Regions from separate parts of the Janibacter sp. RAF52 genome, predicted to be linked through region 1. Evidence: predicted binding sites of a transcription regulator. Region 1 holds the regulator's gene; the other holds the start of a gene.
What was found. The regulator Rex, encoded in region 1, represses fermentation and respiration genes when NADH is low (regulators of the CRP and FNR family bind a similar motif). The targets are predictions, from matches to a motif close to CTTGTGAANNNNTTCACAAG.
Positions count from the first base shown of each region.

Region 2: AB4Y78_RS12360 (geranylgeranyl reductase family protein) is a predicted target of Rex. The motif match lies at 4,635-4,654, and genes of this name have one in related genera.

Region 1 is NZ_JBFRDY010000010.1:79,430-87,437, reverse strand. It holds gene hemC (hydroxymethylbilane synthase) at 1-334, opposite strand, end outside; gene AB4Y78_RS13005 (glutamyl-tRNA reductase) at 331-1,605, opposite strand; gene AB4Y78_RS13000 (redox-sensing transcriptional repressor Rex) at 1,605-2,285, opposite strand; gene AB4Y78_RS12995 (glutaredoxin family protein) at 2,408-2,656, opposite strand; gene AB4Y78_RS12990 (1-acyl-sn-glycerol-3-phosphate acyltransferase) at 2,667-4,226, opposite strand; gene AB4Y78_RS12985 (NAD-dependent epimerase/dehydratase family protein) at 4,226-5,278, opposite strand; gene AB4Y78_RS12980 (30S ribosomal protein bS22) at 5,452-5,550, opposite strand; gene AB4Y78_RS12975 (helix-turn-helix domain-containing protein) at 5,699-5,896, opposite strand; gene AB4Y78_RS12970 (acetoin utilization protein AcuC) at 6,063-7,253, opposite strand; gene AB4Y78_RS12965 (potassium channel family protein) at 7,325-7,984, shown strand.
Region 2 is NZ_JBFRDY010000009.1:77,918-85,925, reverse strand. It holds gene nuoE (NADH-quinone oxidoreductase subunit NuoE) at 1-93, opposite strand, end outside; gene AB4Y78_RS12380 (NADH-quinone oxidoreductase subunit D) at 93-1,445, opposite strand; gene AB4Y78_RS12375 (NADH-quinone oxidoreductase subunit C) at 1,445-2,263, opposite strand; gene AB4Y78_RS12370 (NuoB/complex I 20 kDa subunit family protein) at 2,260-2,847, opposite strand; gene AB4Y78_RS12365 (NADH-quinone oxidoreductase subunit A) at 2,867-3,229, opposite strand; gene AB4Y78_RS12360 (geranylgeranyl reductase family protein) at 3,308-4,618, opposite strand; gene AB4Y78_RS12355 (demethylmenaquinone methyltransferase) at 4,757-5,449, opposite strand; gene AB4Y78_RS12350 (isochorismate synthase) at 5,491-6,792, shown strand; gene menD (2-succinyl-5-enolpyruvyl-6-hydroxy-3-cyclohexene-1-carboxylic-acid synthase) at 6,797-8,008, opposite strand, start outside.

The DNA.
Region 1 (8,008 bases):
CGAGTGTCAGCCCGTCGCGAGCGCACAGCGCATCGCGCGGGTCGACGCGGGCCGGCACCGCGGCGACGGTCAGCCCGGGGGCCGGCGCGGTCGGCAGGTCCTTGAGCGAGTGCACGGCGAGGTCGACCTCCCCGGCGCGCATGGCGTCGCGCAGCGCGGTGGCGAAGACCCCGGTGCCGCCCATGCTCGCCAACGAGGCGCGGTTGGTGTCGCCCTCGGTGACGATCTCGACGAGCTCGACCTCGTGGCCGGCGGCACGCAGCGCGTCGGCGACGTGGCCGGACTGGGTCGTGGCGAGGGCAGAGCGGCGGGTGCCCAGACGGAGGGTGGTCACAGGCTGCTCCCTTCGGCATGGAGGTCGAAGAGCTGGCGCAGGGCGTCCTCGTACTCACCGAAGCGGCCGTCGATCGCCAGCTCCTTGGCACGCACGGTCGGCTGGTGCAGCAGCTTGTCGACGATGCGGTGGACGGCCCGGTCGACCTCGGCGCGGTCGGCGGCGGACATGCCCGGGGTGCGCTGCTCGAGGCGGGCGAGCTCACGCTCGACGACCTGCTGGGCAGCGCTGCGCAGCGCGCGCACGGTGGGTGCGGCGATGCTCGCCGCCCGCTTGCCGAGGTGCTGGGTCACGGCCTCGGCGACGATGCCCCGGGCCTGCTCCACCTCGGGGACGGCGCCGTCGGCACCGAGCAGGTCGCCGAGCTCGGCGAGCCCCAGGCGGGTGACACCGCGCAGGTCGTCGACCTGGTGGGCGACGTCGTGCGGCAGCGCGAGGTCGATGTAGGCCTGACGCGCGCCGCCCCGCGCCACCTGCGCGTCGGCGGCGTCGGAGAGGGTGACCGCCAGACCGGTCGACCCCGTGCAGGAGATGACCACGTCGGCGTCGGCGAGCGCACCGGCCAGCTCGTGTGCCGGCCGGGCCGAGCCGCCGAGCCGGTCGGCGAGCGCGAGGCCGCGCTCGTGGGTGCGGTTGACGACCGTGAGCTCGCGGACACCGCGCCGCACACAGCTGGTCGCCGCCAGGGCGCTCATCGCACCGGCACCGACGACGAGCACGTGCGCCTCGGCGAGGTCGCCCACGTGCTCCTCCGCGGCGTCGAGGCCCGCCGTGACGAGCGACCGCGAGACCTCGTCGATGCCGGTCTCGGAGTGCACCCTCTTGCCCGTGCGCAGTGCCTGCTGCACGAGTGCGTTGAGGTGCGGGCCGACGTGGCCGTCGTCCTGCCCCCGGCCGAGCGCGTCACGCAGCTGCCCGAGGATCTGGGACTCGCCGACGGCCATCGAGTCGAGGCCGGCCGCGACGTTGAAGACGTGGGCGACCGCGGCGTCGCCGTAGTGCAGGTCGAGGTGGCTCTTGAGGTCGTCGTGGGTGATGCCCGTCGAGGCGGTGAGCGCCTCGGTGAGGTCCGCGACGGCGCCGTGGAAGGCACTGACCTCAGCGTAGATCTCGGTGCGGTTGCACGTCGCGACGACGAGGTGCTCGGTGATGTCGGGGCTGGCCGTGGCCGCCGCGATGATCGACGACAGGCTCGTCTCGTCGAGCGCCGCGCGCTCGAGCACGGAGATCGGGGCGCGTCGGTGGTTGAGGCCGAAGGCAAGGAGACTCATCAGCCGGCTCCTTCCAGGAGGTCGTCGGTCATGCCGCCCGATCGCTGCTGCTCGTGGAAGGCGAGGATCTGCAGCTCGGTCGACAGGTCGACCTTGCGCATGTGGACGCCCTCGGGCACCTGGATCGCCGTGGCGGCGAAGTTGAGGATCGAGCTGACGCCGGCGGCCACGAGCCGGTCCGCGACCTCCTGCGCCGAGCCGGCGGGGGTCGCGATGACACCGATGCACGCCTCCCCCGGCGTGACGAGGGACTCGAGCTCGGTCATCGGCTGGACGCGCAGGTCGTCGAGCTGCTGCCCCACGAGCGTCGGGTCGCGGTCGAGCAGGGCGACGACCTTGAAGCCCTTGGTCGCGAAGCCACCGTAGGAGGCGAGCGCGCGACCGAGGTTGCCCATGCCCACGATGAGCACCGGCCAGTCGTGGGTGAGGCCGAGGGCGCGCGAGATCTGGTAGGTCAGGTGGGCCACGTCGTAGCCCACGCCGCGCACGCCGTAGGAGCCGAGGTGGCTGAGGTCCTTGCGCAGCTTGGCGGAGCTGACCCCGGCACTGTGGGCGAGCTCCTCGGAGGAGACCGAGAGGACGTCCTGAGCCGTCAGCTGACCGAGGGCCCGGAGGTACCCGGGGAGCCGGGCGACCGTCGCGTCAGGAATCTCACGCTTGGCTGCCTGATCGACGGACACGGCTGGGCTCGGCTCCTCTCCCGGCCGAAGGGCGAGCGGCGCCTGACGACCGAACACCTCGACATTACGCTCTTGTGAACAAATGCACAAAGTCGCGGATCCGCGGTGGACAGGACCCGGTCTCAGCCCTGCAGGGCCGAGCGGAGCCGCCCTTCGTCCACACGCCAGTAGTCGTGCTGACGGCCGTCGACGAAGGTGACGGGCACCTCGTCGGTGTAGCGCGCGAGGTCACCGTGGCTGTCGATGTCGACCTCGGCGAAGTCGTCGCCGGTCTCGGCGACGACCCGCTGGATCACCACCCGCGCCTCGTCGCACAGGTGGCATCCGGCGCGGCCGACCATGACGACGCGGGCTTCGGGCAGGGCGGGCACCACAGCGCCCCTAGAAGAAGACCGAGCGTCGGGTCACGAGCACGGAGTAGAGCGTCTGCTGGATCGTCTCGCGCACCTGGTCGGTGACCTCGAAGACGAGCATCGGGTCCTCCGCGGCCGCGGGCCCGAGCGACGCGGTGTCGATCGGCTCGCCGAACTCGATGATCCACTTGCTCGGCAGCGGGATGAGACCGAGCGGACCGAGGAGCGGGAAGAAGGGCGTGATCGGCGCGTAGGGCGCACCCACGAGACGTGCGACCGTCTTCATGTTGCCGATCATCGGGTAGACCTCCTCGGCCCCGACGACGGAGCACGGGATGATCGGCACCTCCGCCTTGACGGCCGCCGAGACGAAGCCTCCGCGGCCGAAGCGCTGGAGCTTGTAGCGCTCGCGGAAGGGCTTGCCCACGCCCTTGAAGCCCTCCGGCCACACGCCGACGAGCTCGCCCCCGCGCAGCAGACGCTCGGCGTCGGCGTTGGAGGCCAGGGTGGCGCCGGTCTTGCGGGCGACGTCACCGACGACGGGCAGCTGGAAGACGAGGTCGGCGCCGAGCATGCGCAGGAAGCGTCCCTGCGGGTGCGCGTCGTGGATCGCCAGCTGGGTGATGACCGAGTCGATGGCCACCGTGCCGGAGTGGTTGGAGACGAGCAGTGCCCCGCCGTCGGCCGGGATGTTGTCGATCCCCCTCACCTCGACGCGAAACCACTTGTCCTTGAGCAGCCGCAGCACGGGGAAGACGGTGTGCAGCGTGAAGTCACGGTCGAAGCCGAAGTCGTCGACCGCGTAGTCGCCCTTGACCCGCCGCTGGAGGAACTGCAGCGTCTCGCTGAAACGGCGCTCCCATCCTTCGCCGGCGGCCGCACCTGCGGCGTGGCCCAGCGTGCGGGAGGTCATTTGCCCCGCCGACAGCAGCACCGACAGCAGCTCGGCCAGGCCCGGCACGAGGGCCTGCCCGCTGTCGGGGGTGGCTGCGGGCTGCTCCGACGGGTGCGTGGTGCGGGTCGACGCGGCCGGTCGGGTCGGCGTCGTCGTGCGGGCGGTGCGACGTCGCGCGGCGCTCCGGGTGCCCGAAGGGGGCGACGTCCGCTTCGCCGCGGGCGGCGCGCCGTCGGGGCCGGGCACGACGGTGAGCGTCGGCTTGCGCGGTGTCGTCGGTCGAGCCGTCGACCGGGAGGCCGGCTTCGCCGCGCGGGTCCGGGGCGTCTCGGCACCCGGCACCGCAGCGGACGGCCCGGTGAGCAGCGGGGTGCTGCGGCGGCGGGCGCGCTCGCCGCCGGCGCGGTCGGCCGCCGCCGAGACGGTGCTCGGGCGAGCGGCGGCAGACTTCTTCGCGGGGGTCTTCTTCTCCGGCGCGGCCTTCTTCGCGGCCGTGGACTTCTTCGTCGGCGTCGTGGCCACGGCCTTCCCGGCCGCGGTCTTCTTGGCCGCGACCCTCGTCGCCGTGGACTTCTTCGCCGTGGCCTTGCTGGTGGAGGCCTTCTTCGCGGTGGCCTTCTTCGCGGTGGCCTTCTTCGCGGTGGCCTTCTTCGCCGTGGTCCCACGACGGGCTGCGGGGGTGCTCTCGGCCATCACTTCTCACTCTCCGGGGTGGGCGTCACGGCCCGCATCGCGGTCTCGGCGGCCTGCACGGCCGTCCAGCCGGGTTGGGCGAAGGGGAGCCGGTCCAGGACCCTCCCCTTCGTCGCACGGGCGAAGTCCTCGTAGGCGGCACGGGTGGTGTAGGCCGGCTCGAAGCCGAGGTCCTCACGCATGCGCCGGGTGTCGAGCCCGCGGCCGAAGCTCAGCAGGTCGACCTGGTCGGAGCCGATGTCCATGAGACCGAATCGCTTGGCCAGGTCGGTGATGCTGCCCGTCGCCATGCGGGGGACGAGCACGTAGGGGCGACCGGCGATGTTGGCCGCCTGACTCACGGTGATGATGCCGTCACCGGCGACGTTGACCGCGCCCAGGCCCGGCAGGCTGACCGCCCGGGCGATCGCCGCGACGCAGTCGTCCTCGTGGACGAACTGGAGCCGCGCGTCGAAGCCGAAGGGGATCGGGATGACCGGCAGGCTGAAGTGGTCGGTGAAGGCGGTGCGGATCCGCGGACCGATGACGTTGGCGAAGCGCAACGTCGTGATCTCGATGTCCTCGCGGCGGCGGGAGAGCCCGCGCACGTAGCCCTCGACCTCGACGCTGTCCCGGGCCCAGCCGGAGCCGGGCATCCGCTTGGCGGACATGTCCTCGGTGAACATCGCCGGGTCGCGGGGGCTCGAGCCGTAGACGCCCGCGGTGGACTTCACAATGAGCTTGGTCACCGACTCAGCCCGCTGGCAGGCCGCCAGGAGCTGCATCGTCCCGATGACGTTGATCTCCTTCTGCGTCGCCCGCCCACCACCGGCGCGGGGGGTGGCGATGACGCCCATGTGCACGACGGTGTCGACGTCGTTGCCGGAGATGATCCTGCTGATGAGGGGGCTGCGGATGTCGGCCCGCATGAACTCTGCCCGGCCGATGCCGTGGCGCGGGGGGACGACGTCGACGCCGATGATGCGGCCGACGGACTCGTCGCGGCTGAGTCGGCGGGCGAACGCTCCACCGAGGTGGCGGGAGACGCCGGCCACGAGGACGGTCTCGGGCACCAGAACCCCTTCCTGCGGTTGGGACGTGCGAGGGACGGTCGGCTGCAGCCTAGTCACGCACCGCCGCGCATGGGGCCTGCGCTGCCCGTCCTGGGCGAGGAGAGACCGGGATCACCCGCGGGCACGACGAAGGGGGCCGCCCCGGTCCCCCGGGTGCGGCCCCCTTCGTGTGGTCACTTCTTGTTGCGACGCTGGTGGCGCGTCTTGCGCAGCAGCTTGCGGTGCTTCTTCTTCGCCATGCGCTTGCGACGCTTCTTGATGACAGAACCCATGCGGATGTCCTTCGTGTCGTGATCAGTGCTTGCGGTGGTGCCTCGAGCGATGCCGATCCTGCGGCCGCAGGCCCCACCGGGTACGAGTCAGAGGACTGAGTCTATCCGCTCTCGCGAGTGGGGCGGACGAGGGCCCTCACGCCACCCCTCAGGCGGTCTCGACGAAGGAGGTCTCGAGGTAGGTGTTGACCGCGTCCTCGGGGACGCGGAAGCTGCGGCCGACGCGCACGGCCGGCAGGTCGCCGTTGTGGACCATGCGGTAGACCGTCATCTTCGACACCCGCATGATCGACGCGACCTCGGCCACGGTGAGGAAACGCACCTCACCCAGTCGGTCGTTGGACATGATCACCTCTGCATCCGCAAGGCAGTGCCGCCGACCGGTGCCGGCGAGCCTGGACATGCCCCGCAGGGGATAACCATAGGGGCAGATGTGACGACTGTGAAGACGAGCGGGGCAGGTTTTGCTCGCACGTCCACCCGACACGCCGCAGATCGGGCAAAAATCGCGCTCACTCGTACCAGACGTCGAGCCCGTGGAGGGGGAAGACCGCCTCACGCGCCGCCATGATCGCCCGGTCGACGCCGCTGTGCGGGTTGTAGCCCATCGCCCACGGCTGGACCCAGATCGGCAGGTCCTTGTCGTCGAGATCGCCCATCCGCTCCGGCCCGAGCTGCCCGGAGACGAGCTCGACGTGCTCGCGCCAGGCCATGGGGATCTCCGTGGCTGCCGGTACGGGGTGGTGGGCAGCGATGGCCGTGAGGTGCGTCCACGCCCGTGGGACCGCGCCGGCGACGTCATAGCCGCCGCCGCCGACGGCCACCCACCGTCCGTCGCACACCTCGTGCGCGAGCCGGTGCATGTCGACCGCCGCCTGGCGCTGGGCGTCGAGCGAGATCGCCATGTGCGCCAGCGGGTCCTCCCGGTGGGTGTCGCAGCCGTGCTGGGTCACGAGGATCTGGGGCCGGAAGGCCCGTACGACCGGGGCGGCCACGGCGGTGATGGCGCGCAGCCAGGGCCCGTCGGTCACCCCGGGCGGCAGGGCGACGTTGACCGCGGTGCCCTCGGCGCCCGCTCCACCCGTGTCGCCCGGCCAGCCGGTGCCCGGGAAGAGCGTGCGGCCGGACTCGTGGACCGACACGGTGAGCACGCGGGGGTCCTCGTAGAAGATCTCCTGCACCCCGTCGCCGTGGTGCACGTCGACGTCGACGTAGGCGACGCGCTCGACGCCCTGGTCGAGCAGCCAGGCGATCGCGGCCGCGATGTCGTTGTAGACGCAAAATCCGGCGGCCCGGTCGCGCATCGCGTGGTGCATGCCGCCGGTGAAGTTCACCCCGTGCTCGGCCTCGCCGGTCCACACCCGCCGGGCCGCCTCGATCGAGCCTGAGACGATGCGAGCGCTCGACTCGTGGATGCCGGCGAAGGCGGGGACGTCGTCGGTGCCGATACCCCACCGACCGTCGGCGACCGTCGGGTCCTCCGAGATGGCGCGGACGGCAGCGACGTACTCGGGGTCGTGAACCGTGTGGAGGACCTCGTCGGTCGCGGGGGCGACGTCGACGACGTCGACCTGGTCGAAGACACCGAGCTCGCGGCACAGCCGAGCCGTGAGGTCCAGACGCACCGGTGCCATCGGGTGACCGGGGCCGAAGTCGTACCGCGTGAAGTCCTCACCCCAGATGGCGCACGCCTGTGTCGTCATGCGCCCGACGCTACCCCGACTAGGGTCAGGTGCCACGACCACCCGACACATCGGAGGACCACGTGCCGCGCATGCGTCTGCACAACGAGGACGTCCTCGTCCTCGGCCTCGGCCGCTTCGGCGGCGCCGTGGCCACTGAGCTGCACCGACTCGGCAACCGGGTGACGGCTCTCGAGCTGGACCCCTCCCTCGCGGAGACCTACCTGGGCCGCGTGGGTCGCATCGTCCAGGGCGATGCGACGTCGGTGACGACGATCGAGGACCTCAAGCCGCACACCTTCTCGGCGACGGTCCTGGCGATCGGCTCGTCGATCGAGGCCAGCGTGCTCGCCGCGGTCAACGTCATCGACGGCGAGGCGCCGAAGGTGTGGGCCAAGGCGGTCAGCCCCGAGCACGCGCGCATCCTCAACCGCATCGGCGTGCACCACGTCCTCTCCCCCGAGATCGAGTCGGGCAAGCGGCTGGCCCACCTCATCGGCAGCCGGCTCATGGACTACATCGAGTTCGACGACGGCTTCGCGATCGTCAAGATGACCCCGCCGCAGGAGGCGATCGGCTTCACGCTCGAGCAGTCGTCCATCCGCAGCAAGTACGGCGTCACCGTCGTCGGGGTCAAGTCCCCCGGCCAGGACTTCACGTACGCCCGCCCGGACACCAAGGTGCGCAGCGGCGACCTCATCATCGTCAGCGGCCCGACGACCCTCATCGAGCGGATGGCCGCGCGCCCGTAGGCCGGGCCGACCGCACGACGGCGC
Region 2 (8,008 bases), on a different contig from region 1:
CTGCTCGAGGACGTCCGCGGGGTAGGGCTCCTTGCTCTCCGACGGCACGTGCAGGTGCCCCGAGGCGGTCTGCTCTCCGTAGTGGTTGACCATCAGCGGTCCACCCCTCCCATCACCGGGTCGATCGAGGCGACCGCGACGATGACGTCGGCGAGGTTGCCCCCTTCGCACATGGCCGCGACGGCCTGCAGGTTGTTGAAGCTCGGGTCCCGGAAGTGGGCCCGGTAGGGGCGGGTGCCGCCGTCGGCGACGACGTGGCAGCCCAGCTCCCCCTTCGGCGACTCGATGCCGACGTAGGCCTGCCCGGGCGGCACGCGGAAGCCCTCCGTCACCAGCTTGAAGTGGTGGATCAGCGACTCCATCGAGGTGCCCATGATCTCGCGGATGTGGTCGAGGCTGTTGCCCTGCCCGTCGCCACCGACCGCCAGCCGGGCGGGCCAGGCGATGCGCTTGTCGGCGACCATCGTCTCGCCGGGGTGGCGCTGCAGCTCGTCGGTGACCTGCTCGACGATCTTCAGGCTCTCGCGCATCTCGTCGAGGCGGATGCACAGGCGGTCGTAGGCGTCGGCACCCGTGCGGGTGATGACGTCGAAGTCGTACTTCTCGTAGCCGCAGTAGGGCGTCAGCTTGCGCAGGTCGTGCGGCAGGCCGGTCGAGCGGAGCACCGGACCGGTGATGCCCAGCGCGGTGCACCCGGTGAGGGAGAGGACCCCGACGTCCTTGGTGCGGCCCTTGAGGATCGGGTTCTCCAGCAGCAGCTTTTCCAGCTCGCCGATGCCCTTGCGCACCTGCGGCACCATCTCGCGGATCTTGTCGATCGCGCCGTGCGGCAGGTCCTGGGCGACACCGCCCGGGCGGATGTAGGCATTGTTCATCCGCAGGCCGGTGATGTTCTCGATGACCGACAGGATCCGCTCGCGCTCGCGGAAGCTGATCGTCATGATCGTCGTCGCGCCCATCTCCATGCCACCGGTGCCGAGACAGATGAGGTGGCTGGAGATGCGGGTCAGCTCCATCATGAGCACCCGGATCGCGCTCGCGCGCTCGGGGATGTCCGCCGTGATGCCGAGGACCTTCTCGATCGCCAGGCAGTACGCGGCCTCCTGGAACATCGGCGTCAGGTAGTCCATCCGGGTGCAGAAGGTGACCCCCTGCGTCCAGGTGCGGAACTCCATGTTCTTCTCTATGCCGGTGTGCAGGTAGCCGATGCCTGCGCGGGCCTCGGTGACCGTCTCGCCGTCGAGCTCGAGGATGAGCCGGAGCACCCCGTGGGTTGACGGGTGCTGCGGGCCCATGTTGAGGACGATCCGCTCCTCGGGGTTCATCCCGAGCTCGCCCATCTCCTGGTCCCAGTCGCCGCCGGAGACGTTGACGACGTGACCCTCGGCGAGGTCGTCGGCGCCGGGAGTGGCATGCACCCCGGTGTGCGTGCGTGTGCGAGCCATCAGCTGTACGACCTCCGCTCGTCGGGCGGCGGGACGGTGCCGCCCTTGTACTCCACCGGGATGCCACCCAGCGGGTAGTCCTTGCGCTGCGGGTGCCCGGCCCAGTCGTCGGGCATGAGGATGCGGGTGAGCGCCGGGTGCCCGTCGAAGACGACACCGAACATGTCCCACGTCTCCCGCTCGTGCCAGTCGGCCGCGGGGTAGGTGGCGACGACGCTCGGGATGTGCGGGTCGGCATCCGGCGCGGTGACCTCGACCCGCAGGCGGCGACCGCCGTGGGTGATCGAGAGCAGGTGGTAGACGACGTGCAGCTCCGCGCCCTCGTCCTGGGGGAAGTGCACCCCAGAGACCGACATGCACATCTCGAAGCGCAGGTCCGGGCGGTCGCGCAGCGCCCGCATGACGACCGGCAGGTCCTCGCGGCGCACGTGCAGCGTCAGCTCGTCGGCGTGGACGACGACCCGCTCGAGCAGGTCGCCACCCGTGGCGTCGGCGAGCCGGTCGACGACCTCGTCGTACCAGCCGCCGTAGGGGCGCTGGGCGGCGCCGGGGAAGGCGACGCTCGTGCGCAGCCCGCCGTAGCCCGAGGTATCCTGCCCCTCCCGGGCACCGAACATCCCGCGACGCTCGTCCCGCACGACGGGGGCGTGCGCGGGGTCGACCTCGCCGGCCCCCTCCCCTTCGACGTTGCTGTACTCGACCGGCTGGTTGCCGCCGGTCAGGCCCTGCGTCGACGGGAAGCCCTTGTTGGCCGTGCCGCTCAGGCCGACGCCGTCCGGGTGGACGCCCTCGGCGGGCGTGTCGAGCTCGTCACTCATGCGAGGAGGTTCCTTCCGAGCAGGCCCTCGTGGTCGTGCGTCGGGGGCTGCAGCTCCGTCGGGGTGGCGCCCAGCGCGGCCTGCTCGGCGGCGCGGGCAGCGGCGACCCGGTTGACCCCCAGCGGGGTGCTCTGGATCTGCTCGTGCAGGGTGATGATCGCGTTGAGCAGCATCTCCGGCCGCGGCGGGCAGCCCGGCAGGTAGATGTCGACGGGGATGATGTGGTCGACGCCCTGGACGATCGCGTAGTTGTTGAACATGCCGCCCGAGCTGGCGCACACACCCATCGAGATGACCCACTTCGGGTTGGCCATCTGGTCGTAGACCTGGCGCACGACCGGGGCCATCTTGTTGCTCACGCGACCGGCGACGATCATCAGGTCGGCCTGGCGCGGCGTCGCCGCGAAGCGCTCCATGCCGAAGCGGGCCAGGTCGTAGTGCGGCGTGCCGACGGCCATCATCTCGATGGCGCAGCAGGCCAGCCCGAAGGTCGCGGGCCAGATCGACGCCTTGCGCATGTAGCCCGCAAGGTTTTCGACGGTCGTCAGCGCGATCCCGGCCGGCAGCTTCTCTTCGATCCCCATTGATCCTTCTCCGTCCTCGTCAGTCCCACTCGAACCCACCGCGACGCCACACGTAGGCGTCGGCGATGAAGAACGCGTTGAACAGGAAGAGCACCACGGCACCGAGCGTGAACGCCCCCAGCTCGTCGAAGGCGACGGCGAAGGGGTAGAGGAAGAGCGCCTCGATGTCGAAGATGATGAACAGCATGGCGGTGAGGTAGTACTTCACCGGGAAGCGGCCGCCCTCCTCCGCCTGCGGTGTCGGCTGGATGCCGCACTCGTACGCCTGGGCCTTGGCGACGTTGTACCGCGCCGGACCGACGACGAGACTCGTCCCGACCGACACCAGGGCAAAGCCGAGGCCGAGCGCGAAGAGGATGAGCAGCGGGATGTACGGGTTCATCACTGCGCCTCGCTTCCTGATCTGTGATGCACGCCACGCACGATCCTAGGGGTGACCCGCGACACGATCGCGGCCGGCTCACGCATTGGGGGCCACCTTCGTCATGAGGTGCACCAGACGGTCGTCGAGACCGCCGCCCTTCTCCTCCGGCAGGTTGGCCATGAGCTTGAGCATGAACTTCATGAGCGTCGGCCGCGGCAGGCCGTACTTCGTCGCCAGTCGCATGATCTCGGGGCGGCCGATGAGCTTGGCGAACTGCGCGCCGAGGGTGAAGTAGCCACCGTGCATGTCCTTCATCCGGCCGATGTACGAGGCGAGCACCCGCTCGCGCTCCGCCGCGCTCGGCCGCGCCAGCGCCTGGACGATCGTCTCGGCCGCGGCGTGCCCGGCCTCGAGCGCGTAGTCGATGCCCTCGCCGTTGAAGGGGTTGACCATGCCACCGGCGTCGCCGACGAGCATGAGGCCGTCGGCGTAGAGCGGCTGCCGGTTGAAGGCCATGGGCAGGGCCGCGGCGGTGATCTCGCCGGTGATCGTGTCCTCGTTGATGCCCCACTCCGCCGGCATCGTCTCGACCCAGCGACGCATGACGTCCTTGTAGTCGGTGCGGCCGAAGGCCTCGGAGGTGTTGAGGACACCCAGGCCGACGTTGGAGCGACCGTCACCGAGGCCGAAGAGCCAGCCGTAGCCCGGCATGAGGATGCGCCCCCCTTCGGGCGTCGTCGACCACAGCTCGAGGTGGCTCTCGAGGTAGGCGTCGTCGTGACGGGGGGTCTCGTAGTAGGCGCGCACCGCGACGGCCATCGGCCGGTCCTCGCGCTTCTCGCGGCCCATCTTCACCGACAGGCGGGAGGAGACGCCGTCGGCGGCGACGACGACCGGCGCCCGGTAGGTCTCGGTCTCACCCGTCGCGCGGCCCCGCTCGTCGACGACCTTGGCGACCACGCCGACGATGCGGCCGCTCTCGTCGCGGACTGGCTCGGAGACGTTGCGCCCCTCGAGCAGCTCGGCACCGCACGCCGCGGCGTGCCGGGCCAGCACCTCGTCGAGGTCCGCACGGGCCCGGACCATGCCGTACCCGGGGAAGGAGGTGACGTCCGGCCAGTCGAGCTGCAGCCGCATGCCGCCACCGATGATCCGCAGGCCCTGGTTGCGGGCCCACCCGTCCGTCTCGGACAGGGGCACACCGAGGTTGATGAGCTGGCGCACCGCGCGCGGGGTCAGGCCGTCGCCGCAGATCTTGTCGCGGGGGAAGCGTGACTTCTCGAGCAGGACGACGTCCTTGCCCGCCTTCGCCAGCCAGGCGGCGGTGGCGCTGCCACCCGGCCCGGCTCCGACGACGATGACGTCGACACTGCGGTCACCATCGGCCGCAGGCAGTGCACTGGTCACGGAAGTTCCTCAGCTGCTTGTGAAGCATTTCACGATCGCGGGAGACACTACCCGCCGGAAACCTTGCCGCTCACGCAGGTACACCTAACCTTTGGTCGCCCGGTCCCGTGGTCGCGTTCAGGCTTCGCTCGTGCCTCGCTACGCCTTCACCGCTCGATGGAGCGCGACGACCCCACCCGTCAGGTTGCGCCACTCCACCTCGGACCACCCGGCGCCGGCGACCATGCGGGCGAGCGGCTCCTGCGCGGGCCAGCTCTGGATCGACTCCGCGAGGTAGACGTAGGACTCCGGGTTGGAGCTCAGCCGCCGCGCGACGGGCGGGAAGGCCGCCATGAGGTACTCCGAGTACACGGTGCGGAAGGCCTTGTTGACCGGCTGGCTGAACTCGCAGATGAGCAGCCGACCCCCCGGCCGGGTCACGCGCAGGAACTCCTCGAGCGCCACCTCCGGCCGCACGACGTTGCGGAAGCCGAAGGACATCGTCACGACGTCGAAGGAGGCGTCGGCGAAGGGGAGGCGGGTCGCGTCGGCGGCGGTGAAGTCCAGCTGCGGGCTCTGCTTGAGCCCCTGCCGCAGCATCCCGAGGGAGAAGTCGGCGGAGACGACCTGGGCGCCCGCACGCCGCAGCGGCAGCGAGGAGCTGCCGGGGCCGGCGGCGATGTCGAGGATCCGCTCACCCGGCCCGGGGTCGATGGCCGCGAGGACGGCCCGACGCCACAGCCGCGTCTGACCCAGCGACATGACGTCGTTCATCAGGTCGTACTTCGCGGCGGTCTCGTCGAACATCGCGGCGACGTCCTTGGGGTCCTTCTGCAGGGTGGCGCGGCTCATGTCCTCATCTTCGCACCCGCGGTCGTAGGCTGTTGCCCGCCATGACCTCACCTTCGCCTGCCGCCGACCCCACCCCCGTCGGCACCCCGCACCCCGCGCTGGTCGTGCGCACCGTCTCCGTCCCCGTCTCGCGCGTCGGCGACCTGCTCGCCCTCCTGCCCGAGCCGCAGGACGCCGGCGACATCGTCTCGTGGGTCCGCAGGGGCGAGGGCTTCGTCGGGTGGGGCCGGGTCGCGACCTTCCGCGCCACCGGTGCCGACCGCTTCGAGCGCGCCCAGGAGTGGTGGCGGGCCGTCACCGCCGAGGCCATCGTCCGCGACGACGTGGACGAGCCGGGCACCGGCCCGATCGCCTTCGGCTCCATGGCCTACTCACGTCGGTCGGAGACCGAGTCGGTGCTCGTCGTCCCCGAGGTCGTCGTCGGCCGCCGGGGGGACCTCGCCTGGGTGACGACCACGACGACCGACGCCACGGTGCCGCCGGCCGACGAGCCGCTCACGCCGCAGCCCGCCCCGACCAGCCCCGGCGAGGTCGACTTCGTCGACCGTGACCTCGACGCCCCCTCGTGGGCGCTCGCCGTCGAGGAGGCCGTCGCCCGGATCAGCGCCGGAGCGCTCGACAAGGTCGTGCTCGCCCGAGCCGTCCAGGCCAGCGCCTCCCGCCGCATCGACCCGCGGTGGGTCCTCACCCGGCTCGCGGAGGACTACGACACGACCTGGGTCTTCGCCGTCGACGGCCTCGTCGGCGCGACGCCCGAGATGCTCGTGCGCCTCGAGCGCGGGCTGGTCACCTCCCGCGTCCTTGCCGGGACGATCCGCCGCACCGGGGACGACAGCCACGACCTGGCCCTCGCCGGGTCGCTCGCCCGGAGCAGCAAGGACCTCGAGGAGCACGAGTACGCGGTGCGGTCGGTGGCCGACGCGCTCGCCGCGCACACGTCGTCGATCAACGTGCCGGACTCCCCCTTCGTCCTCCACCTCAACAACGTCATGCACCTGGCGACGGACGTCGCCGGCGTCGTCGACGACCGGTCGACCTCGCTGGCCCTCGCCGCCTCGCTGCACCCCTCCGCCGCCGTGTGCGGCACCCCCACCCGTGACGCCGACGACGTCATCGCCGAGCTCGAGCAGATGGACCGCGGGCGCTACGCCGGCCCCGTGGGCTGGATGGATGCCTCCGGCGACGGCGAGTGGGGCATCGCGCTGCGCTGCGGGTGGTACGAGAGCGCGCAGTCGCTGCGGCTGTACGCCGGCTGCGGGATCGTCGCCGGCTCGGTGGCGGCCGACGAGGTCGCCGAGTCGATCGCCAAGCTGCTACCGATGCGCACCGCGCTGGGCGGCTGAGTCCTCAGCCGAGCGCCGCGGCCACGGCGGCCCGCACCCGCTGGCCGGCTGCCCGCCGCCCGCTGCCGCTCACGGGCACCCGGATGACCCGGATGCCCGGGCTGGGCTGACGGAGCAGCCCGGCGAGCTCGTCGGTGGTCCAGGCGGTCGTCGCCGGCACGCCGTGGGCCGCGCAGAGCAGACCGATGTCCGTCCCGGTGGGCGTGGTGAAGAGCCTCGACAGCGACCCCGCGAGCTCCGGCGCGCCGTACTCGAGCGTGGTGAAGATGCTGCCGCCGTCGTCGTCGAGCACGACGATCGTCAGGTCCGGCCGCGGCTCGGCGGGGCCGATGAGCAGGCCGTTGGCGTCGTGGAGGAAGGTCAGGTCCCCGAGCAGCGCGACCGTCGGCGCGGGGCGGGAGAGGGCGAGCCCGATCGCCGTCGAGACGCAGCCGTCGATGCCTGCGAGCCCCCGGCTGGTGACGACCTCGACATCGGGCCGTGGGTGGGCGACCCCGTGGGCGAGGTCGCGGGCGACGCTCGAGCTGCCGACGAAGAGCGCGGCGCCCGGCAGCAGCGTCTCGTGCAGGGCGCGAGCGGTCGCGGGCCCACCGGCCTCAATCGGGACGGCGGCGGCGATCCGCTCTCCGGCCTCCAGCCAGGTCCTGGCGAAGGGGGTCACCCCCACCTCCTCCCCCGTGAGCCGCAGTGCGGCGAAGGGGTGGACCGCGGAGGCCGCGTGCGCGGCATCGGCCCAGCCGTCCGCGCCGGGCTCGCCGGAGGTGACGACCTCGACGCGCAGCCCGGGGGCGCGGGTAAGCGCCGGGACGGACCGGCCGAGGGTCGGTCGCCCGACGACGAGCAGGCGCCGGGGCAGGTGCTCCCCCACCCAGTCGGTCGCCGTGAGGAGCAGGTCGCCGTGGGGCAGGACGAGGTGGTGCGTGCCCGGCCCCGGCTCGGCGATGACCGGGGCGCCGTGGTGGGCGGCCCAGTCGAGGGCCGCCCGTCGCTGCTCGGCGGTGGGCAGCTCGCCGATGACGACGAGCGTGTCCGGCTCGTGCGGCAGCGGTGACCCGGCCCCGTCGGTCACGGTCGCGGGGGCCGGCAGCTCCACCCGGGGGCAGGCGTCCGACGGCTCGGGAGCCGCCGGGTCCGGGCCCGCCGACCCGACGAGCGACGCCGGGGCCAGCGGGTCACGGTAGGGCAGGTCGAGGTGCACGGGGCCAGCGGACCCGGG